4 regions of the Duganella sp. HH101 genome follow, and region 3 is predicted to be linked to each of the others. Evidence: predicted binding sites of a transcription regulator. Region 3 holds the regulator's gene; each other region holds the start of a gene.
The links. Region 3 encodes FNR, which switches genes on or off when oxygen is low (the NO sensors DNR and NnrR bind a similar motif). Its sites were predicted from a motif close to TTGATNNNNATCAA; they were not measured.
Positions count from the first base shown of each region.

Region 1: a site for FNR is predicted at 5,162-5,175, ahead of DUGA2_RS16110 (universal stress protein). Genes of this name have one in related genera too.
Region 2: a site for FNR is predicted at 2,333-2,346, ahead of DUGA2_RS31620 (agglutinin biogenesis protein MshI). Genes of this name have one in related genera too.
Region 4: a site for FNR is predicted at 4,650-4,663, ahead of paaA (1,2-phenylacetyl-CoA epoxidase subunit PaaA). Genes of this name have one in related genera too.

Region 1 covers NZ_LRON01000009.1:89,203-97,059, reverse strand. Annotated here, with positions in the region: gene DUGA2_RS16140 (TonB-dependent receptor) at 1-563, shown strand, start outside; gene DUGA2_RS16135 (DUF2325 domain-containing protein) at 651-1,940, opposite strand; gene DUGA2_RS16130 (hypothetical protein) at 1,952-2,284, opposite strand; gene hemP (hemin uptake protein HemP) at 2,390-2,596, opposite strand; gene DUGA2_RS16120 (Crp/Fnr family transcriptional regulator) at 2,784-3,581, opposite strand; gene DUGA2_RS16115 (response regulator transcription factor) at 3,884-4,528, opposite strand; gene DUGA2_RS16110 (universal stress protein) at 4,618-5,085, opposite strand; gene DUGA2_RS16105 (protein phosphatase CheZ) at 5,476-6,303, shown strand; gene DUGA2_RS16100 (Hpt domain-containing protein) at 6,303-6,755, shown strand; gene DUGA2_RS32715 (Hpt domain-containing protein) at 6,658-7,110, opposite strand; gene DUGA2_RS16090 (protein phosphatase CheZ) at 7,110-7,857, opposite strand, start outside.
Region 2 covers NZ_LRON01000043.1:11,319-19,175, forward strand. Annotated here, with positions in the region: gene DUGA2_RS31615 (DUF6701 domain-containing protein) at 1-2,247, shown strand, start outside; gene DUGA2_RS31620 (agglutinin biogenesis protein MshI) at 2,397-3,335, shown strand; gene DUGA2_RS31625 (MSHA biogenesis protein MshI) at 3,332-4,006, shown strand; gene gspM (type II secretion system protein GspM) at 4,003-4,788, shown strand; gene DUGA2_RS31635 (MSHA biogenesis protein MshK) at 4,773-5,147, shown strand; gene mshL (pilus (MSHA type) biogenesis protein MshL) at 5,144-6,958, shown strand; gene DUGA2_RS31645 (ExeA family protein) at 6,959-7,852, shown strand; partial or broken gene DUGA2_RS31650 (hypothetical protein) at 7,849-7,857, shown strand, end outside.
Region 3 covers NZ_LRON01000003.1:259,421-267,277, reverse strand. Annotated here, with positions in the region: gene DUGA2_RS06330 (response regulator) at 1-1,453, opposite strand, end outside; gene DUGA2_RS06325 (alpha/beta fold hydrolase) at 1,546-2,292, opposite strand; gene DUGA2_RS06320 (DUF2892 domain-containing protein) at 2,491-2,721, shown strand; gene DUGA2_RS06315 (RNA polymerase sigma factor) at 2,718-3,236, shown strand; gene fnr (fumarate/nitrate reduction transcriptional regulator Fnr) at 3,283-4,041, shown strand; gene DUGA2_RS06305 (FixH family protein) at 4,042-4,566, opposite strand; gene ccoG (cytochrome c oxidase accessory protein CcoG) at 4,577-5,962, opposite strand; gene ccoP (cytochrome-c oxidase, cbb3-type subunit III) at 5,959-6,912, opposite strand; gene DUGA2_RS06290 (cbb3-type cytochrome c oxidase subunit 3) at 6,905-7,075, opposite strand; gene ccoO (cytochrome-c oxidase, cbb3-type subunit II) at 7,077-7,703, opposite strand; gene ccoN (cytochrome-c oxidase, cbb3-type subunit I) at 7,718-7,857, opposite strand, start outside.
Region 4 covers NZ_LRON01000023.1:10,083-17,939, forward strand. Annotated here, with positions in the region: partial or broken gene pmbA (metalloprotease PmbA) at 1-457, shown strand, start outside; gene DUGA2_RS26645 (hypothetical protein) at 525-1,631, opposite strand; gene DUGA2_RS26650 (M14-type cytosolic carboxypeptidase) at 1,736-2,866, opposite strand; gene DUGA2_RS26655 (DUF4160 domain-containing protein) at 3,116-3,355, shown strand; gene DUGA2_RS26660 (DUF2442 domain-containing protein) at 3,327-3,611, shown strand; gene paaX (phenylacetic acid degradation operon negative regulatory protein PaaX) at 3,608-4,546, opposite strand; gene paaA (1,2-phenylacetyl-CoA epoxidase subunit PaaA) at 4,728-5,714, shown strand; gene paaB (1,2-phenylacetyl-CoA epoxidase subunit PaaB) at 5,725-6,009, shown strand; gene paaC (1,2-phenylacetyl-CoA epoxidase subunit PaaC) at 6,022-6,774, shown strand; gene paaD (1,2-phenylacetyl-CoA epoxidase subunit PaaD) at 6,788-7,345, shown strand; gene paaE (1,2-phenylacetyl-CoA epoxidase subunit PaaE) at 7,353-7,857, shown strand, end outside.

The DNA.
Region 1 (7,857 bases), on a different contig from region 3:
ACTGGGCGATGAAGAGCCTGTCGATCAACATCGGCAAGACCCACAACCAGGGTATCGACTACGACATGGTCGGCCGCCACAAGTTTGCGTTCGGCCAGCTGACCGCCAACCTGAACGGCACTTACCTGATGAAGTCGGACTACACCCGTCCGGGCACCGATGGCGAGTGGACCAGCGACATGAACTTCTTCGGCGTCGATAACAAGGTGGCGTTCCGCCACATCGTGCGCGCCGCGCTGACGCTGGATACCGGCAAGGTCAGCAACACGCTGAGCGCCAACTACCGCAACGGCTACCAGGACGCGCAGGCCACCGTGCGCAACGTCGACAGCGGCAAGGACGAGAGCATCCGCCTGTGGGTGCCGTCGTACCTGACGATCGACTGGCAGGGCAAGCTGGCGCTGAGCAAGACCGCGTCTATCCGCATGGGCGTGAAGAACCTGCTGGACCGCGAGCCGCCGCTGTCGCTGCGTGCGTCGTCGGGCCACCAGGTCGGCTTCGACCCGCGCTACACGGACCAGCTGGGCCGCTCGGTCTACCTGACTGGCACCATGGCGTTCTAATCTGCTGAGCTTGTAGCGCAACAAAGCCCCATGTGTGCTTGCGACGGCCAAGGCCGCCGCAAAGCCACATGGGGCTTTTTTTCGTAGTTACTCCGCGCCGGCTTGTTCGAGGCCGCGCGCGAGGCTGGAGATGCTGGGGTTGTCGATGAACACGCAGCGCTTGCCGGTGCGCTTGCAGTAATCCTTGACCCGCCAGTAGGCGCTGTGGCTGATGCAGCCGGTCTGGCAGATTACCAGGTCGGCCGCCGCCAGGCTGGCGTCGAGGCGGTTGGCGTTGTCCTCCAGGCCGCCGTCGTGGTGGGCGAACTGCGCGCCTTCGCGCTCGATCAGCTCGCGGTAGGTGGCGACGTTGCCGCTGCGTCCGCCCACGCACAGCACGGCGCGGTCGTTCAGGCTGAGCGGCATCTTCATCACGTGCTCGACGATCTGGCGCGTCTCTTCCTGCACCGGTTCGGCCGCCGTCTGCAGCTTGGCCAGTTCGAGCTTGAGCTCGTTGATCTGGTTGCGCATGGCGCGTTCGCGCTCTTCCATCTGGCCCAGGCGCTCGGCCAGCTTGGCGCGGCTTTCCAGGCCGGGGATGGACTCGCGCAACTGCTCCAGCTCGACCTTCAGCGAATCGATCAGGCTGTCTTTGCCGACCGACTGCGCGCGCAGCTGCATCAGTTGCGCCGCGTGGCGTTCGGCGTCGCCGCTCTTGTCGGCCAGCAGGGCCGCGCTGCGCTGCTGCGCCTTGGCCAGGTCGTGCGTCAGGCGCGCGTTCTCGGCCAGCGTGGCGTGGAACTTGCTGATGTCGGCGCGCACGCAGGCGCCGGCCTGGTGCTGCACCATGTGCAGGTCGCGGCACATCTGCTCTTCCAGCTCGGCGTTGCAGCGCGGATGCGTCAGGCCGGCCCAGAAGGCGCCGGCGACGTCGCCGTTGGCCACGGCCGTGCGCCACATGGCGGCCACCTGTCCGGTGGTCTTGGCGGCGCGGAAGCGCAGCAGCACGGCGGCGTAGCGGCGTTCCAGTTCCTTTTGCAGCGCTTCCGACAGGCGGTTGCGGTTGCCGCACTCGGTGACGGCGCCGACGTGCACTTCATAGTCGTCGGCCAGCACCTTGCCGGACGTGACCTTGTCCACCAGCTTGCGCAGCACGCCCAGCGGGAAGCCGACGCCGACCAGCGGGCAGTGGCAGGCATGGCCCAGCTCCCACAGCCGGCGGCGGCGCGAGGCGTGCGAATCTTCCTGCTGCAAGGCGTCCATGACATTGCCGATCGCCGGCTTGAGCACTTGCTGTTCGGCGGGGCGGGGTGGGGCGGCGGCGGGCGCCAGCGTGCCGGCCACCTGCGGCATGGCGGCGGCGATGATGGCCGCCAGCGGATCGTGTTTCTCGCACATGGACGGGCTCCTCAGGCGGTGGCCGGCGCGGTGCGCGCGCGGGCCATGATGCGGCTGAGGAAGTTGCTCTTTTCCTGCAGGTGCATATTGCGCTCGACCTCGGTGGCCCACTGCTCGGACAGTTGCTGGCAGGTGGCGCTGAGCACCGGCGCCAGGTCCGGCAGGCTGGCCAGCGCTTTCAGGTGGCGTTCGATGACCGAGGCCAGCTTCACGCAGCCGCCGGCGTCGTCGCTGCCGGCCGTGTAGTGCGACATCAGATGCAGCACGGCGGACAGCATCAGTTCTGGATTGTGCCCGCCATGGGAGGGGGCGAGAAAAATCGGATTGCTACGGTCTATGGCCATCAAACGCTCCTGGATTCAGTGGGAGTCTGGCTGGCGATAGCTGGCTTGCTCAAGGGGAGTGCGGGCGCGGCAGCGCCCGGGTTCACGCACAGTGAACGGCGTACATCATGCGGTCAGGATCAACTTGTTGAGCTGGGTGATGCGCAGACGGTAAATGCGGCCCGAATGTTCGATCTCGACTTCGCGGCCATCGCCCATCAGGCTGGCGCTGGTGATGCGCTTGATTGGCACGACGGCCGGCGCCGCCGCGAGGGTGGCGGCGTGGGCGTGGGCGCTGATGGCGGGCGGGGTGGCGGGCATGGTCGTGGTCATCTTCTGGGCTCCTTAAATAAGAATGATTCGTATTTGCATTCATTATTGTAGAAGCGCGGGAGGAATGCAAGGGTTATTTCAACGTTATTTAAAGCTTATTTGACGGCGGTGCAGGGGGCGCATAAAAAAAGGCCCGGCTGGAGAGACCGGGCCCAAGCTGGGTAAGGCGGCGGGGGCCGCGCGGGGCTTACAACGCAGCCAGTAACTGACCCGGCGTGACGCTGTCGCCGCCCTTGGTTTTGGCGGCGGCCAGCTGCTTGGCGCGGGTGCGGGAGGGCGGCAGGCGGCGCAGGGTTTTCAGCGCTTCCGGATCCTTGATGCCGATGGTGCGCTGGTCGACGCTGATCAGGCCGATCTCGTTGAAGGCCGACAGCGTGCGGCTGACCGTTTCCAGCGTCAGGCCCAGGTAGCTGCCGATCTCGTGGCGCGTCATGCGCAGGTTGAACAGCTTGCTCGAATAGCCCATCTGGGCGAAGCGCTCGGCCAGCGACACCAGGAAGCGCGCCACGCGCGCCTCGGCGCTGAGCGCGCCCAGCATGCCGATCATGGCTTGCTCGCGCACCAGCTCGCGGCTCATGACGCCGTACATCATGTTTTCCAGTTCCAGGTGGACGCGTCCCAGCGCCGTCAGCTTTTTGAACGGCAGCAGTATCAGGTCGCAGTCGGACAGGGCCACGGCTTCGGAGGAATAGTGGCGGGTGTGGATGCCGTCCACGCCCAGCATGTCGCCCTTCATCGGGAAGCTCAGCACCTGTTCGTTGCCGAACTCGTCGATCAGCACCGTTTTCAGGAAGCCGGAGTTGACGATGTACAGCGTGTCGAAGGGCTGGCCGATGGTGTGGATGCGCTGGCCGGTCTTGAACTGCACGTGCTGGAACAGCAGTTCCTCGGTGGTGATCGAGCACGCCGCCGGGATGTGCAGCAGGTCGCAGACTTCCTTCAGGTTGGACCAGAGCCGCCCTTGACGCTGACGGCCCGCCTCCATCGACGAGGACTGCATGGTCGCGGTGGTGGTCGGACGAATTTCGGACGTTTGCGTAGACAGCATGGTGATCTCCTGTGTACAGGTATAGCTTTTCGAAAGGACGGGAACTGGGCTGTGCCGCGCTGCTTGGTTTCCTGTTGTGGTGTCGCACGGCATCGTGCTGCCTGTCTGGTGCCGTGCAGCATGAATCGTATGGTTTCAGTATGCCAACGCGATGGGGAGATAGATATCAGCAATGGCTGAATATGCGCGTAGGAGCCAGCGCAGGCTTGTAGGAGTTGTCCTAACGAGGGACGGGGAGATCAGGTCTTGAAGGGGGATAACAAACGATGAGCCACGGCATATTGCACCATCTCCGACAGCGAACTCATGCCCATCTTCTGCATGATGCGGGTCTTGTGGGTGCTGACCGTCTTGACGCTCAGGTGCAGGCTGTTGGCGATTTCGGTGATGGACTTGCCGGCCACCAGCAGCGAAAACACTTCGAATTCGCGGTCCGACAGCTGTTTATGCAACAGGCTTTCGTTGGGCATCATGATGTTGAGCGCCAGTTGCTCGGCCACCTCGGTGCTGATGTAGGGGCGGCCGGAAGCCACCTTGCGGATCGCGCCGACCAGCTGGGTGCCGGCGCTTTCCTTGGTCAGGTAGCCCTGCGCGCCGGCGCGGATGGCGCGCACCGCGTACTGTTCCTCTTCGTGCATGGTGAGGATCAGGATGGCCAGCTTGGGCGCCTCCGCCTTGATCTGGCGGATCAGGTCGACGCCGCTGCGGCCGGGCATGGACAAGTCCAGCAGCAGCAGGTCGAAACCGCCCTGGCGCACATGGCCGAGGACTTCGAAGCCGTCGATGGCCTCGCCTACGATATCGATGTCGGGTGCGCCGTCGAGTATGCGCTTGAGACCTTCGCGCATGATGGTGTGGTCGTCGGCAATGACAATACGAATCATAGTGGTGCTTAAAAAGTGATTAAAAGTAAGTATTCTTATTTTTGAACTAATCTTGTGATCTTACTACAAAAATGTAGCAGGCCCGCGCTTTATTTGCTGCCGGGTTCCTTGATCAGGCGATGCACCAGCACCGGTGTTTTGGCGTGCGACAACACCTTGTTGGTAACACTGCCCAACAACAGCTGGCCCCAGCCGCTGCGGCCGTGCGAGCCCATGAAGATCAGGTCGCAGCGGTGTTTTTCCGCCACATCGACGATCTTCAGCGCCGCGCTTTCCGCGAACGCCGTCAAGGCCTCGCAGGGCACGCCGCGCTTGGCGCAGGAATCGACGACGTCCTGCGTGTGCTCCTGGCCGGCGCGCAGCATGGCGGCGCGGTATTCGTCCTCGCTGGGGTAGCTGGGCGGGATGATCTCGACGTAGATCGGGTACTGGTACTCGGGCGCCACGAACAGCACCAGCACCTCGGCCTTCATCTGTTCGGCAAAGGCCACCCCGGCGCAGGCGGTTTTGCTGGAAACGGCGGAGCCGTCGGTGGTAATCAAGATTTTGCGGTACATGACGAACCTCCTTTTAAAACCAGCTGGCTGCTCTTAATTGTAGTCCCGATTTACATTATTGTTAGTATGGAAAGACTTGATGATTATCAAATAAAAGCCGTTTATCCCGTGGCGCCCGTGTTGGCTTTCATACTTTTTACCTGTTATTTTTGCACCCGAGCACTACTTTTGTGTCTCAAGGCGTGTTTTGTCGATCTAACCAATGTTAGTATCTCCAAATACAACGAAACTTGGCTTGGACCCGGAGCGCAGGGCAGGCGACCCTACTCCGGGATTGAATAATCTGGCTGCGCCCTGCTACACTCGGGTAAGTGCGTTATATTGCCGAGCGTCATCACAGACAAGCAAGTTTAGGGCAGCAATTTTACAAATTATGGAGAAGCAGGGATTATGACCAACGCCGCTGACGATTTCGACGCATTATTTGATGAAGTGTCCGCTCAGAGCAAGACCGCAGCGCCTGCTCCAGCGCCTGCTCCCGCACCAGCTTCGGCGGAAGACGACCTGGAAAGCCTGTTCGACGAAGTCTCGTCGGCCCGGCCTGCGGATGTCGCGGCTGCCGCCCCCGCCCCAGCGCCCGCGGCCAACGCCGCCGCGCCGGCCGACGGCGCCGAGGCCGAAGACAAGCCGATGTTCGAACGCCTGGGCGGCATCGTCCGCCTGCTGCACGATTCGCTGCGCGAACTGGGCTACGACAAGGCGCTGACCGAGGCTTCGTCGCAGATCAACGACGCCCAGGACCGCCTCGAATACGTCGCCACCCTGACCGAACAAGCCGCCAACAAGGTGCTCAACACCCTGGACGAAGGCATGCCGGAGCAGGATACGCTGTCGAAAAAATCCAAGGACATGGAAAACCGCTGGGCCGACCTGTTCGCAGGCAAGCTGAGCCTGGACCAGTTCAAGCAGCTGGCCGGCGACTCGCAAGCCTTCGCGGTGGCCGTGTCGGCCGCCACCGAGGCCGAAAAAGCCCGTTTGCTGGAAATCATGATGGCCCAGGACTTCCAGGACATCACCGGCCAGCTGATCAAGAAAGTCGTGACCATCACCAAGACGGTGGAGCACGAACTGGCAGAACTGCTGCGCGACAATGCGCCGCCGGCGGTACGCGAGAAAATCGCGCAAAAAGAAGTGTCCCTGATGTCCGGCCCGTCGGCACCCGCCGTCGCGCTGAACCAGGACAATGTCGACGACCTGCTTGCTGACCTGGGATTCTAATGGACGATATGCTCAAGGATTTCGTCGTCGAGGCGATGGATCTTGCGGTCAACGTTGAAGAGCATCTGCTGCGGCTCGAACGCGACCCGGACAATAAAGAGACACTCAATGCGGTGTTCCGTTCCTTCCACACCATCAAGGGCGGCGCCGGTTTCATGGGCCTGCCTGCGCTGGTCGCGGCCTGCCACCTGACCGAGAACCTGTTCGACGCGCTGCGCACCGGCGCCGCGCCGGTCACGCCGATCGCGATCGAGGCGGCGCTGCAGGCGTCGGGCTTCGTGGCCGACCAGCTGGCCGAACTGAACAACGGCGCCGAGCCGGACAGCCTGCCGGCCATGCCCAAGGATCTGGAAGTCATCCTGACCGACGCCATCGAAGGCAAGACCACCGCTGGGCCGGCGCATGCGCCGGCCCAGCGGTGGTCTTGCCTTCGATGGCGTCGGTCAGGATGACTTCCAGATCCTTGGGCATGGCCGGCAGGCTGTCCGGCTCGGCGCCGTTGTTCAGTTCGGCCAGCTGGTCGGCCACGAAGCCCGACGCCTGCAGCGCCGCCTCGATCGCGATCGGCGTGACCGGCGCGGCGCCGGTGCGCAGCGCGTCGAACAGGTTCTCGGTCAGGTGGCAGGCCGCGACCAGCGCAGGCAGGCCCATGAAACCGGCGCCGCCCTTGATGGTGTGGAAGGAACGGAACACCGCATTGAGTGTCTCTTTATTGTCCGGGTCGCGTTCGAGCCGCAGCAGATGCTCTTCAACGTTGACCGCAAGATCCATCGCCTCGACGACGAAATCCTTGAGCATATCGTCCATTAGAATCCCAGGTCAGCAAGCAGGTCGTCGACATTGTCCTGGTTCAGCGCGACGGCGGGTGCCGACGGGCCGGACATCAGGGACACTTCTTTTTGCGCGATTTTCTCGCGTACCGCCGGCGGCGCATTGTCGCGCAGCAGTTCTGCCAGTTCGTGCTCCACCGTCTTGGTGATGGTCACGACTTTCTTGATCAGCTGGCCGGTGATGTCCTGGAAGTCCTGGGCCATCATGATTTCCAGCAAACGGGCTTTTTCGGCCTCGGTGGCGGCCGACACGGCCACCGCGAAGGCTTGCGAGTCGCCGGCCAGCTGCTTGAACTGGTCCAGGCTCAGCTTGCCTGCGAACAGGTCGGCCCAGCGGTTTTCCATGTCCTTGGATTTTTTCGACAGCGTATCCTGCTCCGGCATGCCTTCGTCCAGGGTGTTGAGCACCTTGTTGGCGGCTTGTTCGGTCAGGGTGGCGACGTATTCGAGGCGGTCCTGGGCGTCGTTGATCTGCGACGAAGCCTCGGTCAGCGCCTTGTCGTAGCCCAGTTCGCGCAGCGAATCGTGCAGCAGGCGGACGATGCCGCCCAGGCGTTCGAACATCGGCTTGTCTTCGGCCTCGGCGCCGTCGGCCGGCGCGGCGGCGTTGGCCGCGGGCGCTGGGGCGGGGGCGGCAGCCGCGACATCCGCAGGCCGGGCCGACGAGACTTCGTCGAACAGGCTTTCCAGGTCGTCTTCCGCCGAAGCTGGTGCGGGAGCAGGC
Region 2 (7,857 bases), on a different contig from region 3:
AAGTCCGGCCAGGACCTGGTGCTGATGAACGCCGAGGTGATCGCCGCGCCCAACGTGCCGGCGGCCGACCGCGCCGTATCGATGACCTTGCAGAACCCGCTGCAGCCTTCGCAGATCAGCAACTACCTGATCAGCGTCAGCAACAACGGCCCGCTGGCCGAGGGCGGGCCGACCACCATTGTGGACGTGCTGCCGTCGTCGCTGATCTTCGTCAGCGCCAGCGGCACCGGCTGGAGCTGCGGCATGGCCGGGCAAAAGCTCACCTGCAGCTACAGCGCCACCATGGCCGCCGGCGCGACGCTGCCGCCGATCACGCTGCGGGTGACGACGGCCGCCGCCGCCAGCGGGCTGGTCAACAACAGCGCCACCGTCAGCGGCCAGCTGTTCGACTACTACGACGGCAACGACACCTCGACCGTCAGCTCGCAGGTGGGGGCGGCGGCCATCACGCCGAGCTTTATGTTCACCGATCCGCTGTCCGGGCAGTGCGTGAACGGCTTGCCGTTCGGCGATCCGGGCCAGCCCTGCAAGCTGTTCAATTTCAACGCGCAGCGCAACCTGGCCAACAAGGATATTCCGGTGTCCCTGACCTTCGTCGTGCTGGGCGTGCCGACCGCGCTGTCGAACACGGACAGCACGCTCAAGGTCAAGTACGCGCTGTCCTGCTACGATCCGATCCAGGACGCGGGCGTCAGCGCCAGCTTCACCAAGGTTGGCGGTAGCGCCGTGACGCTGCCGCTGTGCGCCAAGTCCGGCGCGCTGCCGGGCCAGACGTCCGCCACCTGGACCGGGCTCAACGACGTGGTGTTCACCGGCACCAAGGCGACCACGGCCGATATCTACAACTTCCGCTATGCCGACGTGGGGCGGGTTGAATTCCTGGTCAGCGACAACACCGGGCGCCTGGGCACCAGCAGCCCCTTCGTCGAACGGCCCGACAAGCTGCTGCTGGTGGCGCCGGCGTCCAACAAGGCCGGCACGCCGGCTTCGCCCACCGACGGCAAGTTCGTCAGCGCCGGCACCGCGTTCACGATGTCGGTCAAAGCGCTGATGTATGGCGGTGCGCCGGCGCCCAACTTCGGCAGGGAGACCACGCCGACCACGGTGCAGATCACCGCGCGGGCGGCCAACGACCAGAACGGCGATCGCCTGGCCGACATGGTGCGGGGCATGCCCGACCCCAACCAGGCGCTGGTCTTCAACGGCAGCTTCGGCGCCTTCAGCGGCGGCGTCGCCAGCGGCAGCAGTTTCTCCTACGGCGATGTCGGCGTGCTGGAGCTGACGCCGTCGGCCACGCCGAGCAGTTATCTCGATTCGGGCGACTTGATCCTGGAGACGCTCAACGTCGGCCGCTTCGTGCCCGACCATTTCAACACTGCGATCACGCCGCCGATGCTCTGCGATCCGGCCGGCATGACTTGCCCGGCCAACGTTGGCATGGCGTACTCGGGCCAGCCCTTCAATCTGACCGTCACCGCGATGAACGTGCAGGAGCAGCCGACGGTCAACTATCGCGGTGCGCTGGCGCGGGCGGTGGCGTTGTCGGCCTGGTCGGCGGCCGGCAGCACGGCTGTCGCCAATCCGCCGGCCAACCCGAGCGGCGCGGTGCTCAGCGCCAACGGCATCGCCGCCAGCGCCTTCCCGCTATTGCCGGTCGCGCCGGCCGCGTCCGGCGTTGCGGCCGCCGCGCCGGTCTACACGCTGCCGCGGCCGTTCGTCGCGAGCGCGGCCTACGCCAACAACTGGGTGACGCCGACGCCGGTGTATGTGCGCGCCACCGAGACCGGGTCGCCCAACGACGGCGTCAGCTCGCTGCGCACCGGCGCGGTCGAGGCGGGCATCGTTGTCGTGTCCGGCCGCCTGTTCGTGCCGAACGCCTATGGCTCGTCCAGCCTGCCGGTGCCGCTGAACCTGGGCGCGCAGTACTACGGCCAGAGCTCGGTCAACGGCAGCACCGTGCTGGCCTGGCGCAACAACGCCAGCGACAGCGCCACGGTGGTGACGCCGGCCAGCAACTTCCAGTACGCCAGCTGCCTGGTGGCGTGCCCGGCGCCGCCGCCGAGCGCGCCGTCGACGGTGAGGATGATCAACGGCGCCGCCACCGCCACCCTGAAGGCGGGCAGCAACGCCGGCAAGAGCGGCGCCACCGTCACCGTCAACGGGCCGACCTGGCTGCCGACCACGCAAGGGCGCGTGACCTTCGGCCTGTATCGCAGCCCGGTGATTTTCTTGAGGGAAGTGTATTGAATCCGCCTCATTTTATTTGGGAACTGAGCATTAACAGGGCAAACTGGGGGCATGGCGCCAATTTGCAGAAATGGCGCAATGAAACTTGAATATAATCAAGGATGTGCGGCGACTATTGAATGCCGTGCTTAATCATTTGAGACAGTCGGATGCGTTTATTCGGAAAAGCGGAAAAAAAGAATGGCTGGCTGGCCATCGGCCTGACGGCGGACGGCGTGCAGGCCGCAGCGATCGAGCGCCGCACCGACGGCCCGCCGCGCGTGCTGCTGGCCGCATCCTACCCCGGCAAGGCCGACCAGGCCGGCGCCAGCCTGGCGCGGCTGGGCAAGGAGTTGCAGGCCAGCCGCTACCGCTGCACCACCTTGCTGGGCGCGGGCGGCTATCAATTGCTGATGGTCGAGGCGCCCAATGTGCCGGAGGCGGAAATGCGCACGGCGCTGGGCTGGCGCGTCAAGGACATGATCGATTTTCCGCTGGAGCAGGCGACCATCGACATGGCTATAGTGCCGCAGGCCAGCGGCTCGAACCAGGCGCGCCAGGCGTTCGCGGTGGCGGCCCGCAACAGCGTGCTGATGCCGCACCAGCAGCTGTTCGCCGACCACAAGATCGCGCTGTCCGCGATCGACATCGGCGAGATGGCGCAACGGAACATCTCGGCGCTGCTGGAGCCGGAGGGGCGCGGCGTCGCGCTGCTGGCCTTCGACGCCGACGGCGGCCTGCTGACCGTCAGCTACCAGACCGAACTCTACCTGGCCCGCCGCATCGACGTCACGTTGAACCAGTTGCTGGACCCCGATCCCGAGCGGCTGCAGCATCTGCATGACCGCATCACGCTGGAGCTGCAACGGTCGCTGGACCACTTCGAACGGCAATTCTCCTTTGTCACGGTGGCCAAGATGGTGGTGACGCCGGTGGGCGACGGCGCGCTGCGCGCCTATCTGACCAGCAATCTGTACCTGCCGGTGGAACAGTTGGACCTGGCCAGCGTGCTGGACCTGACCGGCGCCGAGCTGCTGCGAGACCCGGCGCAGCAGGCCGGCTTCCTGCGCACGCTGGGCGCCGCCTTGCGCGAGCTGGAGACGGCATGAGCCAACAGATCAACCTGTTCAACGCTGGCTTCAAGCGCAAGAAAAACTACGCGACCACTCGTACCATGGCGGCGGGGCTGGGCGTGCTGGTGCTGGTGCTGGTCGTGGCGTCGGTGCTGGCCAACATCGAGCTGGCGACGCTGGAGCGCGAGGCCGCCGTGCTCAAGGCCGACCTGGCCGCGCGCGAGGCGCGCCGTACCGCCGTCACCGCCACCTTCGTGGCGCCGCGCAAGAGCGAGACCCTGCAGCAGGAGCTGGACCAGACCAGCGTGCAGTACCGCAATCTGCAACAGGTGGCCGCCATCCTCGACCAGGGCGAGCCGGGCGCCACGCGTGGCTACTCGGCTTATTTCCGCGCCTTTGCGCGGCGCGGCATCGACGGCTTGTGGCTGACCGGCGTCACCATCCAGGGCAGCGGCGAGGCCATCGGCCTGCAGGGGCGGGCGTTGAAAGCCAGCCTGCTGCCCGGCTACCTGAACGGCCTGGCCGGCGAGGCTGTATTGCGCGGCAAGACCTTCGGCCAGTTGCAGATGACGGAGCCGAAAGCGCCGCCCAAGGCAGCGGCGGCGGATGGCGCATCGGCGCCCGAGCCGGCTGCGGCGCCGCGCTATGTGGAATTCAGCCTGCAATCGGCGGCGGCCGGCGAGCAGGCCAAGGCGGAGCAGCCATGAAAGCCTATTGGATCAAACTCGATGCCTGGTTGATGGCGCTGAGCCAGCGCGAACGCCTGATGGTGGTGGGCGCGGGCGCGGCGATGCTGGCGTTCCTGGTGTTCCAGCTGGTGCTGGATCCGGCCTACACGCGCCAACGCCTGCTGCGCGACACCATGCGCCAGCAGCGCGTGCAGATCGCCGGCATCGATGCCGAATTGCAGCAGCTGGACCTGGCCGCGCGCCGCGATCCCGACCGTGAAGTGCGCGAGCGCCTGAAGGTCTTGCAGGCCGATAGCGTGGCGTTGCGGAGCAAGCTGCGCAGCGCGCAGAAGGGCCTGGTGGCGCCGGAACGCATGGGCGCGTTGCTGCAACAGATGGTGCAGGGACATGGCAAGCTGCGCCTGGTGTCGCTGAAGACGCTGCCGCCGCAAGGCACGACCGACGGCCACTTCGCCGCGCAGGACGCGAACGAGCCGCCGGCCGCGCGGCCGGCCGCGCCATCGACGCCGACACCGGCTTCCATCCTGGCGGTGGCGCCGGCCGCAACCTCGAACACGGCCGCACCGGCGGCCAAGCCGCAGCCAGCCGCCGCACCGGCGCCGCTGCTGTACCGCCACGGCGTGCAACTGGTGCTGCAGGGCAGCTACCTGGAGATGATCGATTACCTGGAAGCGCTGGAGGCTTTGCCGAGCCAGCTGTTCTGGGGCGCCGCCGCGCTCGATGCCGAACAATACCCGCAGGCACGGCTGACGCTGACCCTGTACACCCTGAGCCTGGACCAGAAATGGATAGCACTGTGAAGCGCCGCCTGACCACGTTGATGCTGGCCGCGCTGGCGCTGCCGGCGCTGGCGCAAAAGATGGCCGACCCGACCCGTCCTCCGGCCATGATGGCCGCGCCCGACAGCGCTGCGGCGGAGGCCGACGGCGTGCCGTCCGCGCCGCGCCTGCAATCGATCCTGATCGGCCGCGCAGCCGGCGGCCGGCGGCTGGCGGTGATCGACGGCGTCACCGTGCGCATCGGCGGCAGGGTGGGCGACGCGATACTTGAACGCATCAACGACAATTCGGTGCTACTACGCCGGGGCAAGAATCTGGAAACCCTGACCCTGTTTCCCAAACCGGCCGAGGCCGCTGACCCGACAGGGAAAACAAAATGACGACACATAACAAGTTCATGGACAAGATGCTGCGCCGGGTCGCGCTGCTGGGCGCCGTTGTCGTGCTGGCCGCATGCAACACCCAGGCGCCGCGCGACACCTACAACACCATCGACCAGCAGGTGCACGACGCGGCCGTGCAGGCCCGCGCCACGCCGCCCGCCAGTTCGGCGGCGGTGGAGGCGGCGCTGCTGCCGCCGCCGGCTGTCACCATGGCGGCCGAGCTGCCGAAGGCGCGCGCGGTGATGGAGGAGCGTTTCAATGTGTCGTTCAACCAGGTGCCGGTGCAGCAGTTCTACAACTCCATCGCCGCCGGCACGCGCTACAACATGCTGATCCATCCGGACGTCAGCGGCACCGTCACCGCCAACCTGAAGGATGTGACGCTGTTCGAGGCGCTGGACGCCGTGCGCGAGCTGTACGGCTACGACTACAAGGTCGAAGGCACGCGCGTCTACATCCGTCCGCTGACCATGCAGACCCGCATCTTCCAGGTCAACTACCTGAGCGCCACGCGCAAGGGCAGCTCGAACGTGCGGGTGTCGTCGACCTCGGTCAACACGGTGGGCACGGTGGTGTCCGGCGGGCAGGGCGGCCAGAACGGCAGCGGCAGCAACGGCCAGAGCAACCAGCCGCAGCAGCCGGGGCAGGCCAACCAGCAGTACTCGATGGAAGACGCCAGCAACGTCAAGACTTCCTCCGCCACCGATTTCTGGACCGACCTGAAGGAGGCGCTGGTGGCCCTGGTCGGCGGCGTCGGCGACGGCCGCAGCGTGGTGATCAGCCCGCAGTCGGGCGTGGTGGTGGTGCGGGCGCTGCCGGAACAATTGCGCAGCGTCGAGCAATACCTGAAGGCGACCCGGCTGGCGGTGGAGCGCCAGGTGATCTTGGAAGCCAAGATTCTTGAGGTGCAGCTCAACAGCGGCTTCCAGAGCGGCATCAACTGGGCCAGCTTCGCCTCGTTCGGCGGCGGCGGCAGCAACCGCATGTCCACCGGCTTCCTGGCGCCCGGCACCGGCCTGGCGCCATTGCCGGCGGCCGGCGGCCAGCCGCCCGTGCTGGTCAGCGGCGGCACGGCGGGCATCGCCGCCAGCAGCGGCTTCTCGCTGGCGAACGCCGCCAACAACGCCGGCTCGCTGTTCGGCCTGGCCTTCCAGACCAGTAATTTCGCCGCCATGATTTCCTTCCTGGAGTCGCAGGGCTCGGTGCATGTGCTGTCCAGCCCGCGCATCGCCACCATGAACAACCAGAAGGCCGTGCTGAAGATCGGCACCGACGAGTTTTATGTGACGGGCGTCAGCACCACCACCAACTCCAACGTCAGCGGCAACACCACCAGCCCGAACGTGACCTTGCAGCCGTTCTTCTCCGGCGTGGTGCTGGATGTGACGCCGCAGATCGACGAGGAGGGCAACATCATGCTGCACGTCCATCCGTCGGTCAGCCAGGTGTCGACCATCAACAAGATCGTCAACCTGGGCAGCGCCGGTTCGCTGCAACTGCCGCTGGCGGCGTCGAGCACGTCGGAAATGGACAGCATGGTGCGCGGCCAGGATGGACGCATCGTCGCCATCGGCGGCCTGATGCGCCAGTCCACCACGGCCGACAACAACCAGGCGCCGGGCATAGGCGATGTGCCGGTGCTGGGCGCCTTGTTCCGCAACACCGAGCGCAGCACGCAGAAGCGCGAGCTGGTGGTGTTGATCAAACCTACCATCGTCGATGGCGCGGCCAGCTATGCGCAGGACCTGGAGGATGCCAGCCGCCGGGTCCAGCAACTGGCGCCGCCCCCTGCCGGAGGACGCAAGTAAATGTACCAGGCCCATTTCGGCTTGGGCGAGATGCCTTTCGGGATCACGCCTGACACCAGCTTCTTCTTCACCAGCCCGCATTCGCAGCAGGCGCTCAACACGCTGCTGGTGGCGGCGCGCAGCGGCGAAGGCTTCATCAAGATCACCGGCGAAGTTGGCACCGGCAAGACGCTGCTGTGCCGGAAGTTCATGGCGACCTTGGGGCCGGGCTTTGTCACCGCCTATATTCCGAACCCCTACCTGGAGCCGCGCACGCTGATGCTGGCCCTGGCCGATGAACTGGAGCTGCCGCTGCAGCGCGATGTCGACCAGCATCAGCTGCTGAAGTCGCTGACCTTGCGCTTGATGGACCTGGCGCGCGAAGACAAGCAGGTGGTGATGTGCCTGGACGAGGCGCAGGCGATCCCGCTGGAAAGCCTGGAAGCCTTGCGCCTGCTGACCAATCTGGAGACGGAGAAGCGCAAGCTGTTGCAGATCGTGCTGTTCGGGCAGCCGGAGCTGAACCAGCATCTGCAGGCGAATTCGATCCGCCAGCTGGCGCAGCGCATCACCTTCCATTACCATCTGGGACCGCTGACGCGCGACGACTTGGAGTACTATCTGGCCCATAGGCTGCGCGTGGCGGGTTATGCCGGCAGCCGCTTGTTCAGCCGGAGCGCCATCGGCCGCTTGTTCAAGGCCAGTGGCGGCATACCGCGGCTGGTGAATATCATGGCGAATAAATCGCTGATGCTGTGCTACGGCGAAGGCAAGCAACAGGTGACGCGCCGCCACGTGGACATGGCGGCGGTCGATACCGTGCAGTCGCATACCGGCTTGCGCTGGCCGTGGTTGATGGCCGGCCTGAGCTTGCTGATCGCCGCATGCGGCCTGACTTGGGCGTTGACGAAATGAGTTTG
Region 3 (7,857 bases):
CCAGCCGCAGCCGGTGGCGCTCGGTGATGTCGGAAATCACCGCCAGCACTTTCGTGCCCTGGTCGGTGCGCACCGCGCTCAGGTTGATCTCGACCGGGAACTCGCTGCCATCCCGGCGCAAGCCGTACAGCACGGTGCCGTCGCCCATGCGCACCGGCTCGGCGCTGAGGCGCTCGGCAAAGAATTTGACGCGGTGGCCGGCGTGCTGGCCGCGCAGGCGTTCCGGCACCAGCATTTCCAGCGGCTGGCCCAGCACGGCGTCGCGTTGGTAGCCGAAATAGCGCTCGCCTTCGCGGTTGAAGGTTTCGATGCGGCCATCGACGCCGACCACGACGATGGCGTTGGGCGCGAACTCGACCAGGCTTTGCAGGCGTGCGTCGGCCGCCAGGCGTTCGTGCATCAGTTCGTTGAAGGCGGTGGTCAGCTGGCCGACCTCGTCCTGTCCCTGGGTGGGCAGCGGCGTGAAGCGGCCGGGGTTGTCGCGCAGGGCGACGATGGCGTCGCGCAGCCGTATCAGCGGCGCCAGCAGGCGCAGCGTCAGCCAGCCGATCAGCGCGGCGGCCGCCAGCGAGGCCAGGCCGCCCCACAGCAGCAGCCGGTACAGCACGCCGTTGAAGGGTTCGAACGCTTCCTCGGCCGGCAGCGAGGCGGCCAGCACCCAGTCCACCGACTTCAGCGCCTTGTAGCTGTTGAGGGTGCGCTTGCCGGCGCCGTTGACGCTGTCGACCGTGCCTTCGAAGTCCTGCTCCAGCGCCTGGGTGGTGGCGGGGTTGGCGTTGGGCTGGCGCGGCTTGAGCAGGCGGCCCAGTTCGGGATGCAGCACGTACACCGGCTGCGGGCCGCGGGTCAGCGCGAAGTAGTAGCCGGTGCGGCCGACCTTGGCGTTGCGCAGGTGGCCCAGCAGATTGTCCTTGTACAGCCGCAGCACGCCGACCAGCAGGCACACCACCTCGCCGTTGGCGTCCAGCACCGGCGCCACCATCTGCACGATGGGCTGCTTGCCGGCGCGGCCGATCAGCGGCTCGGTGATCAGCGGCTTGCGGGCGCGCATCACGGTCTTGAAGTAGGCGCGGTCGGAGGCGTCGATGCCGGCGCGGCCCGGCACTTCGGGCAGGTCGGCGATCACCATGCCCTCGGGGTTGATCACCAGCAGGTCGTCGAACAGCGCCAGCACGGCGCGGTCCTGGTAGTAGGTGCGCAGTTGGCCGGGGTTGCGGGCGATGGCGGCCGGCGTGTTGCGCGCCGACACGGCGATGATATCGAGCAGCATCAACAGCTTGTCGTCGAGCTCCTCGGCCGTGCGGTTGATCAGCGCCGTCTGCTGCGTGAACAGCACCCTGGTGAAGTCGTCCTGCATGCGATGGGTTTGCACCACCGTCACCAGCGCGATCATCAGAACCGAGGTGATGCTGGTGGCCAGCGCAACTTTTGCCTTGATGCCAAGTGACTTCATTTCATCCTTAGTAGGCGAGGCCGGGCGGGATTGGAAAAAAATATGAAAATGCCAGCAAATTCTCCTATCAAAGCCCGGCCTTGGCAACAGGATTAACGCTGGGCGGCGGCGATGATCACCTCGGCGACCTTGGCCGGCTGCGAAACCATGGGCACATGGCTGGTTTTCAGCGTGACGGTGGTGGCGTTGAGCTTCCTGGCGAAGGCTTGCTGCAGCGCCGGCGCGATCATGCGGTCGTTGGCGGCGGCGATGTAGTAGTTGGGCTTGGTTTTCCACGCGGCCACGGTGGTGGCGTCGCCGAAGGCCTTGGCGTTGATCGGGCCCTGGGTGGCGGCGATCAGCGCGGCGGTGGCCGGCGGCACGTCCTGGGCGAAGTTCTTGGCGACCGAGTCGGCAGGAAGCCACAGGTAGCCGGCGGCGTCGGCCTGCAGGGTGGCGATGCCGGGCGGCACGGCGTAGTCCTTGCCCAGGTTGGCGGTGGCCTCGCCTTCGGACGGCGCGAACGCGGCCACATAGACCAGGGCCTTGATTTTATCGCTGGTGCCGGCCTGGGTGATGACGGTGCCGCCCCACGAGTGGCCGACCAGCACCACCTTGCCGGTTTGCGCATCGACCACGCGCTGGGTGGCGGCGACGTCGTCGGCCAGCGAGCTCAATGGGTTCTGCACGGCCACCACTTTCAAGCCCTTGGCCTGCAGCAGCGGAATGACCTTGTCCCAGCTGGAACCATCGGCGAACGCGCCGTGGACCAGGACGACGGTGGTGTCGGCGGCCGGGGCGGCGGCCTGGGCGGCGAATGCGGAAGCCAGCAGTGCGGTAGCGATCAGGGTGCGTTTCATGATGTTTTCTTTCAGTTGGGTAGTTGGCGATCAAATAGTGTGCTACTTGATGTGTTGAACTATAGCTCGCAATTTAATCGCGTGCAAGATAAAAATTCTAAATATTTTGTGATAATTCATCCGCAGCGCGAATCCAAACCGCGCCGGCCGCCCTCTTAGCAGCCGAGGGACTTCCTCTGCGACGAATTGGAGTGCACTATGTTCTATGTGAAAAATGTACCAAACTGGGAGCGCGCGCTGCGCGTGGTGGCCGGCCTGATCGCCGTCTGGATAGGCATAGTCGTGCTGGGCGGCATGTGGGGCATGGCGCTGGCGGCGTCGGCGGCGGGCATCGTCGGCTCCGGCCTGTTCGGCTTTTGCCCGATGTGCGCGCTGGTCGGCCGCCGGCTGGACAAGGCGCAGGCTGCCCAACATAACGGAAATCCATGACACTGGCGGCACACCATCTCCCCGTGCTGGACGCCGCCCACCGCGGCGATCCGGCGGCGCTGGCGCAGCTGCTGCGGCTGTGCCAGCCCGACATCCGCCGCTACGCCCAGCGCAACTGCCTGATCGGCGACGTCGACGACGCCGTGCAGGAAGCCTTGCTGGTGCTGTCGCGGCGGCTGTCGTCGGTGCGCCTGCTGGCGGCGTTTTCCGGCTGGCTGTTCCAGGTCGTCAAGCGCGAGTGCCACCGCCTCGGCCGCATGGCGCTGGGCCACGATCCGTGGGACGACGAGCGCGCCGAGCAGTGGCTGGCCAGCCAAGACACGGCCGGCCTGCGGCTGGAGCTGGTCAACGCGCTGGAATCGCTGCCGGCCGATTATCTGCAGGTGGTGCTGCTGCGCGACTTCGCCGAGCTGTCGATCGCCGAAATCGCCGCCGAAGTGGGCGACAGCAGCGCGGCGGTCAAGAGCCGCTTGCATCGTGCAAGGAAAATGGCGCGCGAATACTTGATCGGATGACTGCGGCATCGACCACAGATGACGACAAATGGTCTACACTGGCTGCATGATACGAGAACTTCCAGAGCTGGTCCTGCCCAGCGCCACCATCGAGATCCTCAAGGCCAGTTGTGCGACCTGCAGCATGCACCAACTGTGTTTGCCCATGGGGCTGGACAACAACGATATGGACCGGCTCGACCAGATCATAGGCCGCCGGCGTAAAGTGGCGCGCGGCGCCACGCTGTTCCGCATCGGCGATCCCTTCCAGAGCCTGTTTGCGATACGCCTGGGCCATTTCAAGACCTACCAGGTCAACCGCGAGGGCGCCGAACAGATCACCGGCTTCCAGATGGCCGGCGAACTGCTGGGCATGGACGCCATCAGCACCGACCTGCACCATTGCACCGCCGTGGCGCTGGAAGACAGCGAGGTGTGCGAGATTCCATTCGGCAGCCTGCAACAACTGCTGGCCGATATGCCGACGCTGCTGCGCCACTTCCACCGCATGATGAGCCAGGAAATCACGCGCGAGCAAAGCGTGATGCTGTTGCTGGGGAATATGCAGGCGACCCAGCGTTTTGCCGCCTTCCTGATCAACCTGTCGTCGCGCTACGAGGCGCGCGGCTACTCGCCCAACACCTTCCAGCTGCGCATGTCGCGCGAGGAAATCGGCAACTACCTGGGGCTGACGATCGAGAGCATCAGCCGCCTGCTGTCCAAGTTCAAGAAGGAAAGCCTGCTGCGCGTGAGCAACCGCGAAATCGAATTGCTCGACGTGCCGACGCTGAAAGCCATCACCGCCGGCATGCAGACCTGCGCCTGATTAGTTGTCGGCCTGCAGCGTCACTTGGCGCTGCGCCGGCCAGGTCCACGCGCCGGCCAGCCGCCAGTCGCGCTGCTCGCCCTCCACCAGCACCACCCAGCGGCTGCGCTCCAGCATCGGCAGATTGATCTGGAACGCGCCGAACTCGTCCGGCTGCACCACCAGCTGGATATCCTTCTCCGGCAGCGTCGCATGCGACAGGTGGACGAACAGCCGCTCGCTCCGGCCCTGGTCGCTGCTATTGCGCCGCAGCTGGCCGTTCAGCGTGCCGGTGGTGGCGTCGTAGCCCAGCGACATCGACAGGCCCAGCGTCGAGGCCAGGCGGTCGCGCCGCAAGTCCTGGTTGATGGCCTTGCCCTGCTTGTAGTAGTCGCCCACCACCAGCGCGTCCTGCTGCGACCAGGCCAGGTAGCCGGTATAGCTGCCGGCCACCACCACCACGGCCGGGCCGAGCATCAGCAGCCACGGCCAGCGCTGCTTCCACCACGGCGTCGCCGGCGCTTGCGCCATCATCGATACGCTCATCTTGCTCTCCTTAGCGCGGCACGAAAAATACCGCGTGTTCCTTCACATGCAGCGACGGCTGGTCGACTGCGGTCAGTTCGATTTCGATCTTGTTCGAGCCCGGCTGGCCGGCGCCGTGCTCGGTGCGCAGGCGGATCGGATAGGCCTTGGTCTCGGTGCCTTCCACCCGCACCTCTTCCGGCGTCACCTGCGACAGCGTGGGCAGGCCGCCGACGCGGATGCGGTAGGTGTGCGCCTGCTCGGTCGTGTTCATGATCTGCAGGCGGTAGACGTTTTCGATCATGCCCTCCTCGACCTCGCGCCCCATGGCGCCGCGGTCGCGTATCACGTCCAGCTTGAGCGGCGTGCGCAGCCACAGCGCGATGCCGACCGCCGCCACGATCAGCGCCAGGATGCCGGCGTAGATCTTCACCCGCGGCCGCAGCGTGCGCTGGCGGATCTCGGTCGGCGTGTAGTGCATCAGCAGCGCCCGCTCGGTGCTGTAGCGTATCAGGCCGCGCGGCTGGCCGATCTTGTCCATCACGCCGTTGCAGGCGTCGACGCAGGCGGCGCAGCCGATGCACTCGTACTGCAAGCCCTTGCGGATATCGATGCCGGTCGGGCACACCTGCACGCACAGGCTGCAGTCGATGCACGAGCCGCCGTTGACTACATCGCGCTTGTTGAGCGGCGCGCGCGGTTCGCCGCGTTCGCCGTCGTAGGTGATGATCAGCGTGTCGCGGTCGAACATCGAGCTCTGGAAGCGGGCGTACGGGCACATGTACTTGCACACCTGCTCGCGCAGCCAGCCGGCGTTGCCGTAGGTGGCCAGGCTGTAGAACACCACCCAGAACCATTCCCACGGGCCGAAGCTCAAGGTCAGCACCTCGTTGCCCAGCAGCTTGATCGGCGTGAAGTAGCCGACGAAGGTGAAGCCGGTCCACAGCGCCACCGCGCCCCAGGCCAGGTGCTTGGCGCTTTTCTTGCCGAACTTGGCGGCCGACATCGGCTGCCGGTCCAGCGCCATGCGGGCGCTGCGCTTGCCTTCGATCTTGCGTTCTATCCACAGGAAGATTTCGGTGTACACCGTTTGCGGACAGGCGAAGCCGCACCACACCCGCCCCGCCACCGCCGTGGCGAGGAACAGCAAATAGGCGCAGATGATCAGCAGCGCCGCCAGGTAGATGAAGTCCTGCGGCCACAAGACCAGGCCGAAGATGTAGAACTTGCGCGCCGCCAGGTCGAACAGCAGGGCCTGGCGTCCGTTCCACTGCATCCACGGCGTGCAGTAGAAGGCCAGCTGCGTCAGCCACAGGCACAGCCAGCGCAGGCGGGCGTAGCGGCCCGAGGTTTCGCGCGGATAGATTTCCTCGCGCGCCGCATACATCTTGATGACTTGTGGTGCAGGATCGTTCATTTTGCTGCCGTGGCGGTGTCTGTCGCCGCCGCGACCGGTGAGGGTTCAACATGGTTGACGTCGTTCGACAAGCTCCACACATAGGCGGCCAGCACGTGCACCTTGGCGTCGCCGAGGAAGTCCGCGAACGCCGGCATGGTGGTGCTGCGGCCCTTGCGGATGGTTTCCATGATGGTCTCGGCGCTGCCGCCGAACAGCCAGATCTTGTCGGTCAGATTCGGTGCGCCGAGGGCCTGGTTGCCGGTGCCGCTCGCGCTATGGCAAGCCATGCAGGCGCCGAACTTGTCCTTGCCGAACACCGCCTTGATCGGATCGGCGGTCGAGCCGGACAGGCTCAGCACGTAATGGGCGACGTTTTCCACATCCTTGTCCGAACCCAGCGCGGCGCCCATGGCCGGCATCACGCCGGTGCGGCCGTGCAGGATGGTTTCCTTGATGGTCTCGGGGGCGCCGCCGAACAGCCAGTCCTTGTCGGTCAGGTTGGGGAAGCCCTTGTTGCCGCGCGCATCGGAGCCGTGGCACTGCGCGCAGTAGGTCAGGAACAGGCGCTCGCCGATGGCGTGGGCCTTGGGATCGGCCGCCACCTGCTTCAGGTCCTGCTTCTGGTATTGCGCGAACAGCGGGCCGTAGTCGGCCTCGGCCTGCTTGAGCTCGGCCTGGTACTGGCCCGAGGATTTCCAGCCCAGCTTGCCGGCATAGCTGCCCAGGCCGGGATACAGGACCAGGTAGCCCAGGCCGAAGACGATGGTGATGTAGAACAGCCACATCCACCAGCGCGGCATCGGCGTGTTCAGCTCGCTCAAATCCTCGTCCCACACGTGGCCGGTGGTTTCGCCGGCCTTGCCCTTGATCTTCGATTGCGAGAACAGCAGCACGCCGCAGCCGACGATGCCGAGCAGGGTCAGCACGACGATGTACATGTCCCAGAAACCGTTGGTGAAATCAGCCATGGCTGTGCTCCTTCTCGTCGTCGTCGAACGGCAGCTGGGCCGCCGCCGCGAAGTCGGCTTCCTTGTTGTGGATAAAGGCCCACCACAGGATGCCGGCAAATGTGATGAAGGAAATCACCGTCATCACGCTGCTGGCGCGATCAAACAGGGTATCGATAGCCATGCTAGTTCCTCGTCTTGATTAATGTGCCCAGGCCTTGCAGATAGGCGACCAGGGCGTCTTCTTCGGTCTTGTCTTTGAGCTCCTCCGGCGCGGCGGCGATCTCGGCGTCGGTGTAGGGATCGCCCAGGCGCTTGAGCGCCTTCATCTTCGGCACGATCGATTCCGGCACCAGCGAGGTCTTCGCCAGCCATGGGTAGTTCGGCATGTTCGACTCGGGCACCACGTCGCGCGGATTGGCCAGGTGGGTGCGGTGCCATTCATCGCTGTAGCGGCCGCCCACGCGCGCCAGGTCCGGCCCGGTGCGCTTGGAACCCCACTGGAACGGCCGGTCGTAGACGAACTCGCCGGCGACCGAGTAGTGGCCGTAGCGTTCGGTCTCGGCGCGGAACGGACGCACCATCTGCGAGTGGCAGTTGTAGCAGCCTTCGCGCACATAGATGTCGCGGCCCGCCAGGCGCAGCGGCGAGTAGGGCTTCAGGCCCGCCACCGGCTCGGTGGTGGACTTCTGGAAGAACAGCGGCACGATCTCGACGGCGCCGCCGACGCTGACCACCAGCGTCACCAGCGCGATCAGCAGCCAGGGATTTTGTTCTATCCACGAATGTGTAAACTTCGGTGAAAATTTCATACTCAGCTCCGATATCAGGCGTGGCCGGCGGTCAGCGCGGGGATGCGCGCCACGGCGGTCTCGCGGTTACGCAAGGTCATCCAGGTGTTGTAGCCCATCACGCACATGCCGCTCAGGTACAGCAGGCCGCCGGCGAAGCGCACCACGTAGTACG
Region 4 (7,857 bases), on a different contig from region 3:
GGCGCCGTTCGACGAGGAAGGCGTGCGCACCGTCAAGCGCGACGTGGTCAAGGATGGCGTGGTGCAGGGCTATTTCCTGTCGACCTATTCAGCCCGCAAGCTGGGCATGAAGACCACCGGCAACGCCGGCGGCTCGCACAACCTGTCGCTGACCTCGTCGCTGACGAAGAAGGGCGACGACTTCGCCGCCATGCTGCGCAAGATGGGCACCGGCCTGCTGGTCACTGAGCTGATGGGCCAGGGCACCAACTACGTGACCGGCGACTACTCGCGCGGCGCGTCGGGCTACTGGGTCGAGAATGGCGTGATCCAGTATCCGGTGGAGGAGATCACCATCGCCGGCAATATGAAGGACATGCTGGCGCAGATCGTCGCCGTCGGCGCGGACGTGCTGGTGCGCGGCACCAAGCAGACCGGCTCCATCCTGATCGAGAACATGGTGGTGGCCGGCGGCTAAGTCCCGCCGCGCGGTCCATGCCTGCCGCAACGGCCGCCCTCGGGCGGCCGTTGTTGTTTCCGCGCCTTCATTTGCACAGGGGGCTCGACGGCACTCCGCAGGAAATCAGGCGGCCGACGTCGGGGTTGGCGAGGTAGTTCTCGTGGGCGTAGTCGGGGCGCTCCAGCAGGCCGAAGTAGGTGGGCGCGTTGGAGACCAGGATGTTGTAGACGGTGACGCCCTGGCCCGCATATTTTTCCGTCTGCAGCGTGTACGACAGCAGGTCGTTGGGATCGGTGAACGCCACCAGCGTCAGGCGCTGGTCGGCTGCCGGCGCCTCCCTGCGCGCCAGGCGCTGTTGCAGCAGCAGTTGCAGGCTGTCCGGTGCGGCAGGCGCCAGCAAGGACGTGGCGATCTGCTGGTCGGCCAGCGACAGCAGCGGAATCTGGTTGGCCGTCATCATCAGCAGGCGCAGGCGGTCCACCGCCTGCTGCGCCGCCAGCGCCGCGCGCGATCCGGGCGCCTCCGCCGTCATGCGCAGCAGGGTGTCGAACAGGATCTTGCTGCCCATGCTGTCGGAAATGACCACCAGCGGCACGCCGGGCGCGCTGTCGGCGGCGCCCAGCACCTGCAGGATGGCGTCGCGCATGCGGCGCTGCATGTCGTCGCGCGCCACGCCCTGATAGACCAGCGCATCGGACAGGCAGTCGTCGAGCAGGCCATCCTTGAAGCGGGCGTTGAGGCTGGCGCGGGTCGGCGTGAACGGCGGCGCACCGTCGCAGATGGACGACTTGTTGGTCTGGTCATAGCACAGCTGGCGCTTGAGCTCGGTGGTCAGCGGCGACCAGATCAGCGCGTCGAAACGCAGGCGGCCGGCCGGCGTGTCGGCGCTGGACGAGACGATCTGCACCTGCGGGCCTGCGGCGGCCTTGAGCGCTGCCGGGCCGGCGGCGACGCCCAGCGATTGCATCAGCTGGCCCACCACCGCGCCGGCCCAGCTGGCGTCGTGCGTGCAGATGCCGTGCACCAGCAGCACGTCGGCGGTCTTGCCGTTGGCGCGGGCGGCCAGGTCGATCAGGCCGGGGAAGGTGGTGCCCGCGTCCAGGAGCTGCGGCGGGCGGTAGGGTGTGCTGCAGGCGCACAACATCAGCACAATCATCAATAGTGTGCGGCGTATCCAAGTCAGGGTATTCATGCTGAACCTCCAGAAGCGGCGCGTGGGTGCGCCGGTGAGGTCCAGTGTATTTTCCCCTGCGGCGGCGACCTTGTCGCGCCGCAGGGAAGGGCCCGGCTAAGGCCTTACTGCTGTGCCAGCAGCGATTGCAGCACCGGCTGCAACACTGCCTTGCCCAGCTCGGCGCTGCGGGCGCCGTTCCAGCCGGTATCCGGATCCGGATCGTTGGCGTTGTCCTTGAATGGCATCTCCAGCGTCAGCGACAGGCAGCCGAAGGCGTGGGTGATGTGAGGCGAGCCCATGGTCAGGGTTTCGTCGGTGTACGGCGTTTCGCCGTAGCCGTAGTCGTCCTGGAAGTCCGGGCTGGCGATCAGGAAATTGTCGATGAAGTATTGCTGCGCTTCTTCCTGGTCCGGCGTGAAGGTCGGCAGCGACTCGCTGCCGGCCACGAACACGTATGGCAAGCCTTCGTCGCCGTGGATGTCCAGGCACAGGTCGCAGCCCACTTCCAGCATCTTGTTCTTGACCAGGAACACTTCCGGGCTGCGCTCCATGGTCGGGTTCAGCCATTCGCGGTTCAGGTTGGCGCCGGCGGCGTTGGTGCGCAGGTTGCCGCGCACCGAGCCGTCCGGGTTCATGTTCGGCACCACGTAGAACACGGCTTCCTTCAGGCACTGGCGGCCGAAAGGATTGGCCGGGTCCAGCAGCGCTTCGACCATGCCTTCGACAAACCATTCGGCCATCGTCTCGCCCGGGTGTTGGCGGGCGATGACCCAGACCTTCTGCTCCGCTTCAGGATCGCCGATCACCAGCATATTCAGGTCGCGGCCGTCGATGGTGCTGCCCAGGTCGACCAGCTTGACCAGCGGCGACAGTTGGGCGTTGTCCAGCAGCGACAGGTGGCGTTCCCACGAGTACGGCTCGAAATAGGCGTAGTAGACGCTGTCGTATTCCGGCGTGTGGTTGATGGTCATCACCGTGCCGTCGTAGGTGGTCGGCACGCGGAACCAGTTGTCGCGGTCGTAGCTGGCGACGGCCTGGTAGTCTTTCCAGCCATCCGGGTAGGCGGCGGTGCCGGCGTTGAGGAAGCGCAGCGCCAGCGGCGTGCCTTGCGCGCCCTGGACGCGGAAGTAAAACCATTGGGTGATGTCGGCGTGCGAGTCCTTGCGGATGTTCAGGTCGATGGCGGCCGGATCGTCGGCACGCAAGACCTCGATGGCGCCGGCGTCGAATTGCTGGCTGATTTTGATAGACATGGCGGAATCCCGGTAAATTCTATGTAAGAAGTTGGTGTGCACTTGTGGCGCAGTGCCGACATGATACAGGCTCGCGCCAACCCCGGGGTCAAGTCTGACATTTGGACACGCTCTCAGCCGTAGCGGCCGCTACGGCTGAGAGCGTGTCCAAATGTCAGACTTGACCCCGCCGTTCGAGCCTGCGCCAGCGCAATGCCCGCCATGCCGGCTTTGCTAAGTTGAGGGGGCTGCCGCAGGAGTACAATCCCCATGACCCCCACGCTGTTTCGCCAGGCCGGCTTTCGGTACTTCTTTTTCTCGCGCGAGGAAACCCGGATGTACGTTCACGTGTCTCACCCGGATGGCACGGCGAAATTCTGGCTGGAGCCGGAGGTCGCGCTGGCATGGCACACAGGCTTGTCGGCGCAGCAGTTGCAAACGGCGGCGCGGTTTGTCGCCGCGCACCAACAGGAGATGCAAAATGTCTGGCGCACCTATTTCACGCATTGAGCGTCCGTTCGAGGTCCGCATTATCGACATTGCCGCGCACGGCTTCTGGGTCGATCTGGGTAACGAAAAGCTGTATGCCGCCTATGCGGATTTCCCTTGGTTCGTCGGTGCCACGCGGGCGCAACTGGACGATGTGCAACGTCCCAGCACCGATCACCTGTACTGGCCGGCGCTCGATATCGACCTGTCGATCGCCTCGCTGCGCGACCCGGCGGCCTTCCCGCTGGTCGCCGCAGTGACGCCCGCCGCCCGCTAGGTCAGGCCGCCGAAGCGGTCGAAGAAAGCGGGTTCGGCGGCGGGAGCGGCGGGGTCTTCGCGGCGCAGGGTGGCGTCGATGTGTTGCTCGGCCGCCGCGTAGACGGCCAGGTAGATGGTGCGCGCCAGTTCGTAGGCCAGCGCGCCCGGCCACGGCGTCGGCAGCAGCTCGACCGGCAATTGCGGATCGTGCAGCTGCACCCGGCGGTAAGCGTGGATCAGCAGCGTGCGCACCACGAAGGCTTGCTGCGGCGTCAATGCCTCTGCCGCGTCAGCGGTCGCAGCGGCGGACTTCAGCGCCGCCAGCAACGGCTCGAACTGCGCGATGAACTGGTCATAGCCCTGGGCCACGCCGCTCAAATCCCAGCCGTCGGCCACCAGCTCGCTCAGCGGCCGCCCGCTTACCTGGCGCATGGCCTTGCCCTGCACCACGAACAGCTTGCCCGCCACCCCCAGCCGCTTGAGCAGCTCGTCGAGCGCCGGGCCGTCGGCCGCCGGATGGCCCATGATGCCGGGCGCGATCACGCTATAGCCTTCCCACAGCAACTCCTTGCGCACCGCGCTGCGCTCGGCCGCGTCGAGCGCGCCGTCGCCGTTGAGTATCAGCGTCCAGCTGCCGTCCCAGTGCACATTGAGCGGCGCGTAGATGCGGCGGTAGGCATGCACGAAGCGCGCCATCGCCGGCGGCGTGATCGCATACGAACTGCGGCGGCCGTCGCGCTGGGCACCCAGCCAGCCTTCCTGCGCCAGCCGGAACACGGCGGTGCGCAGCAGCCGGTCGTTGACCCCGAAAGGCGCCAGCAGCTCGATCAGGCTGCCCAGCCACACCATGCCGCCGTGCGGCACGATGGCGTCGCCGAAGATCGTCACCACCAGCGACTTCGAACGGGGCGGGTCGCTGGCCAGGAATCCGGCTATCCAGTCGTTGCAATTCATGAGCAGGAATCTCTCTTTCTATACACACACAAACAAGAGTTTACTTTGCCTGACCATCGGCGCAGCATTTATTTCGCGGCTCTTGCCGATGGGATACTGATTTATGATCTGAGTCAAAAAAAACGTAGTCAAACAAAAATATGTATCGTATTATCCATCTACTAGCGATGAGGAGACAGCGATGTATGCACAAATGGTGGACACGGGCCTGAGCACGGTCCGCACGGCGGACGACATGGCCGACGACGAGCGCGCCTTCCAGGCCCGCATCGATGATGGCGTCAAGATCGAGGCCAAGGACTGGATGCCGGACGCCTATCGCAAGACGCTGATACGGCAGATCTCCCAGCACGCCCACTCGGAAATCGTCGGCCAGCTGCCCGAGGGCAACTGGGTGACGCGCGCCCCTACCCTGAAACGCAAATCCATCCTGCTGGCCAAGATCCAGGACGAGGCCGGCCACGGCCTGTACCTGTACAGCGCCGCAGAAACGCTGGGCGTGTCGCGCGACGAGCTGCTGGCCGCCCTGCACAGCGGCAAGGCCAAGTACTCCAGCATCTTCAACTACCCAACGTTGTCGTGGGCCGACATGGGCGCGATCGGCTGGCTGGTGGACGGCTCTGCCATCATCAACCAGATCCCGCTGTGCCGCTGCTCCTACGGCCCGTACGCGCGCGCCATGATCCGCGTCTGCAAGGAAGAATCCTTCCACGCCCGCCAGGGCTACGACATCATGATGGCGCTGGCCAAGGGCACGCCCGAGCAGAAGGCCATGGCCCAGGATGCGCTCAACCGCTGGTGGTGGCCGTCGCTGATGATGTTCGGCCCGTCCGACGCGGAATCGGTCAACAGCGCGCAGTCGGCGCAATGGCGCATCAAACTGTTCTCCAACGACGAGCTGCGCCAGCGCATGGTCGACCAGACCGTGCCCCAGGCCGAGTACCTGGGCCTGACCGTGCCCGATCCGGACCTGAAGTTCAACGCAGAAACCGGCCACTACGAATTCGGCGCCATCGACTGGAGCGAGTTCCACAACGTATTGAAGGGCAACGGCCCGTGCAACCGCGAGCGCCTGCGCACCCGCGTCAAGGCATGGGAAGACGGCGCCTGGTTCCGCGAAGCGCTGGTCGCGCACGCCGACAAACACGCCACCGCCAAGGCAGCATAAGGAGATCAAGATGAGCAAAGAATGGCCACTGTGGGAAGTCTTCATCCGCAGCCAGCACGGGCTGGCGCACAAACACGTCGGCAGCCTGCACGCGCCGGACGCCGAGATGGCGGTCAACAACGCGCGCGATGTCTACACCCGCCGCAATGAAGGCGTGAGCATCTGGGTGGTGCGCGCTGCCGACATCGTCGCCAGCAGCCCTGGCGACAAGGGCGCGCTGTTCGAGCCTGCCAACAGCAAGGTGTATCGCCACCCGACCTTCTTCCCGATGCCGGAAGAAGTCAAGAACCTGTAAGCGGAGCACACCGTGCAAAACAAGGTAAATTATTTGCTGCGCCTGGGCGACAACGCCCTGATCCTGAGCCAGCAGCTGTCGCAGTTGTGCGGCAAAGGCCCGGCGCTGGAAGAGGACATGGCGCTGACCAACGTCGCGCTCGACCTGCTGGGCCAGACCCGCCTGTGGTACGAGTACGCCGGCGAGCTGGAAGGCGCGGGCCGCGACGAGGACAAGCTGGCCTACCACCGCGACGCCCACGACTTCAAGAACTGCCTGCTGATGGAGCAACCGAACGGCAACTACGCCGACACCATGGTGCGCCAGTTCTTCTTCGACGCCTGGCACTACTTCCTGATCGTCGGCCTGACGCGCAGCAGCGATGCCCGCATCGCCGCCATCGCCGAGAAATCGCTGAAGGAAGTGACCTACCACCTGCGCCGCAGCGGTGACTTGATCGTGCGCCTGGGCGACGGCACGGACGTCAGCCACGCCAAGACGCAAGCGGCCGTGAACGAATTATGGATGTACAGCGGCGAAGTGTTCGCCTACGACGCGGTCGACGAGGCGATGGTGGCCGAAGGCGTAGCCCCGGCCGCAGCCGGCCTGCGCGCGCAATGGCTGGCGCATGTGGCCGAGATCCTGGCCGAAGCCACGCTGGCCATGCCGCCGGCCGACGCCTGGATGCAGAAGGGCGGCAAGCAAGGCCGCCACAGCGAGCACCTGGGCTACATCCTGGCCGAGATGCAGTTCCTGCAGCGCGCCTATCCCGGCGCCACCTGGTAACAGCGAGCCGACCATGACAGCCGCCGCCATCAACATGTCCGCCACCGCCCAGGTCTGGGCCTGGCTGGGCGAGGTCTCCGACCCCGAAATCCCGGTCATCTCCATCGTCGACCTGGGCATCGTGCGCGATGTGCAGCTGGCTGCCGATGGCGCCTGCACCGTCACCATCACGCCGACCTATTCCGGCTGTCCGGCCATGCAGGTCATCGCCGACGCCATCACCGACGCCCTGCACGCACACGGCCTGCAAGACGTACGCCTGCAAAACCAGCTGTCCCCAGCCTGGACCACCGACTGGATGAGCGAAGAGGGCAAGGCCAAGCTGCAAGGCTACGGCATCGCCCCGCCGGCGCAGCAGGTGATCGACATCAGCGGCCTGCGGGCCGGCGTTGGCGCGGACGGCGCACTGGCCGCCATCTCGCGCCGCGCCCAACCGCGCCTGACGGTGGCATGCCCCAACTGCGGCTCCCGCCACACCGAAATCACCAGCCAGTTCGGCTCCACTCCCTGCAAGGCCTTGTACAAATGCCTGGACTGCCGCGAGCCCTTCGACTACTTCAAGTGCCACTAAAAAGATCATGAGCAAATTCCACCCGCTGACCGTCTCGCAAGTGCGCAACGAAACGCGCGACACCATCGCCGTCACTTTCGCCGTGCCGCCCGAGCTGCAAGACAGCTTCAAGTTCCAGCAAGGCCAGCACCTGACGCTGCGCGCCCAGATCGCCGACGAAGACGTGCGCCGCTCGTATTCGATCTGCTCCGCCGTGCAGGAGGGCGCGCTGCGCGTGGCCATCAAGCGCACGCAGGGCGGCCTGTTCTCCAGCTGGGCCAACGACACCATCAAGCCTGGCGTCACGCTGGAAGTGATGCCGCCGATGGGCCACTTCAACGTGCCGCTGGACGCCGCCAACCGCAAGCACTACCTGGCCTTCGCCGCCGGCAGCGGCATTACGCCCATCCTGTCCATCATCAAGACCACGTTGGCGGCCGAGCCGCACAGCCGCTTCACGCTTTTCTATGGCAACCGCGCCTCGTCGTCGGTGATCTTCAAGGACGAACTGTCCGACCTGAAGGACACCTACA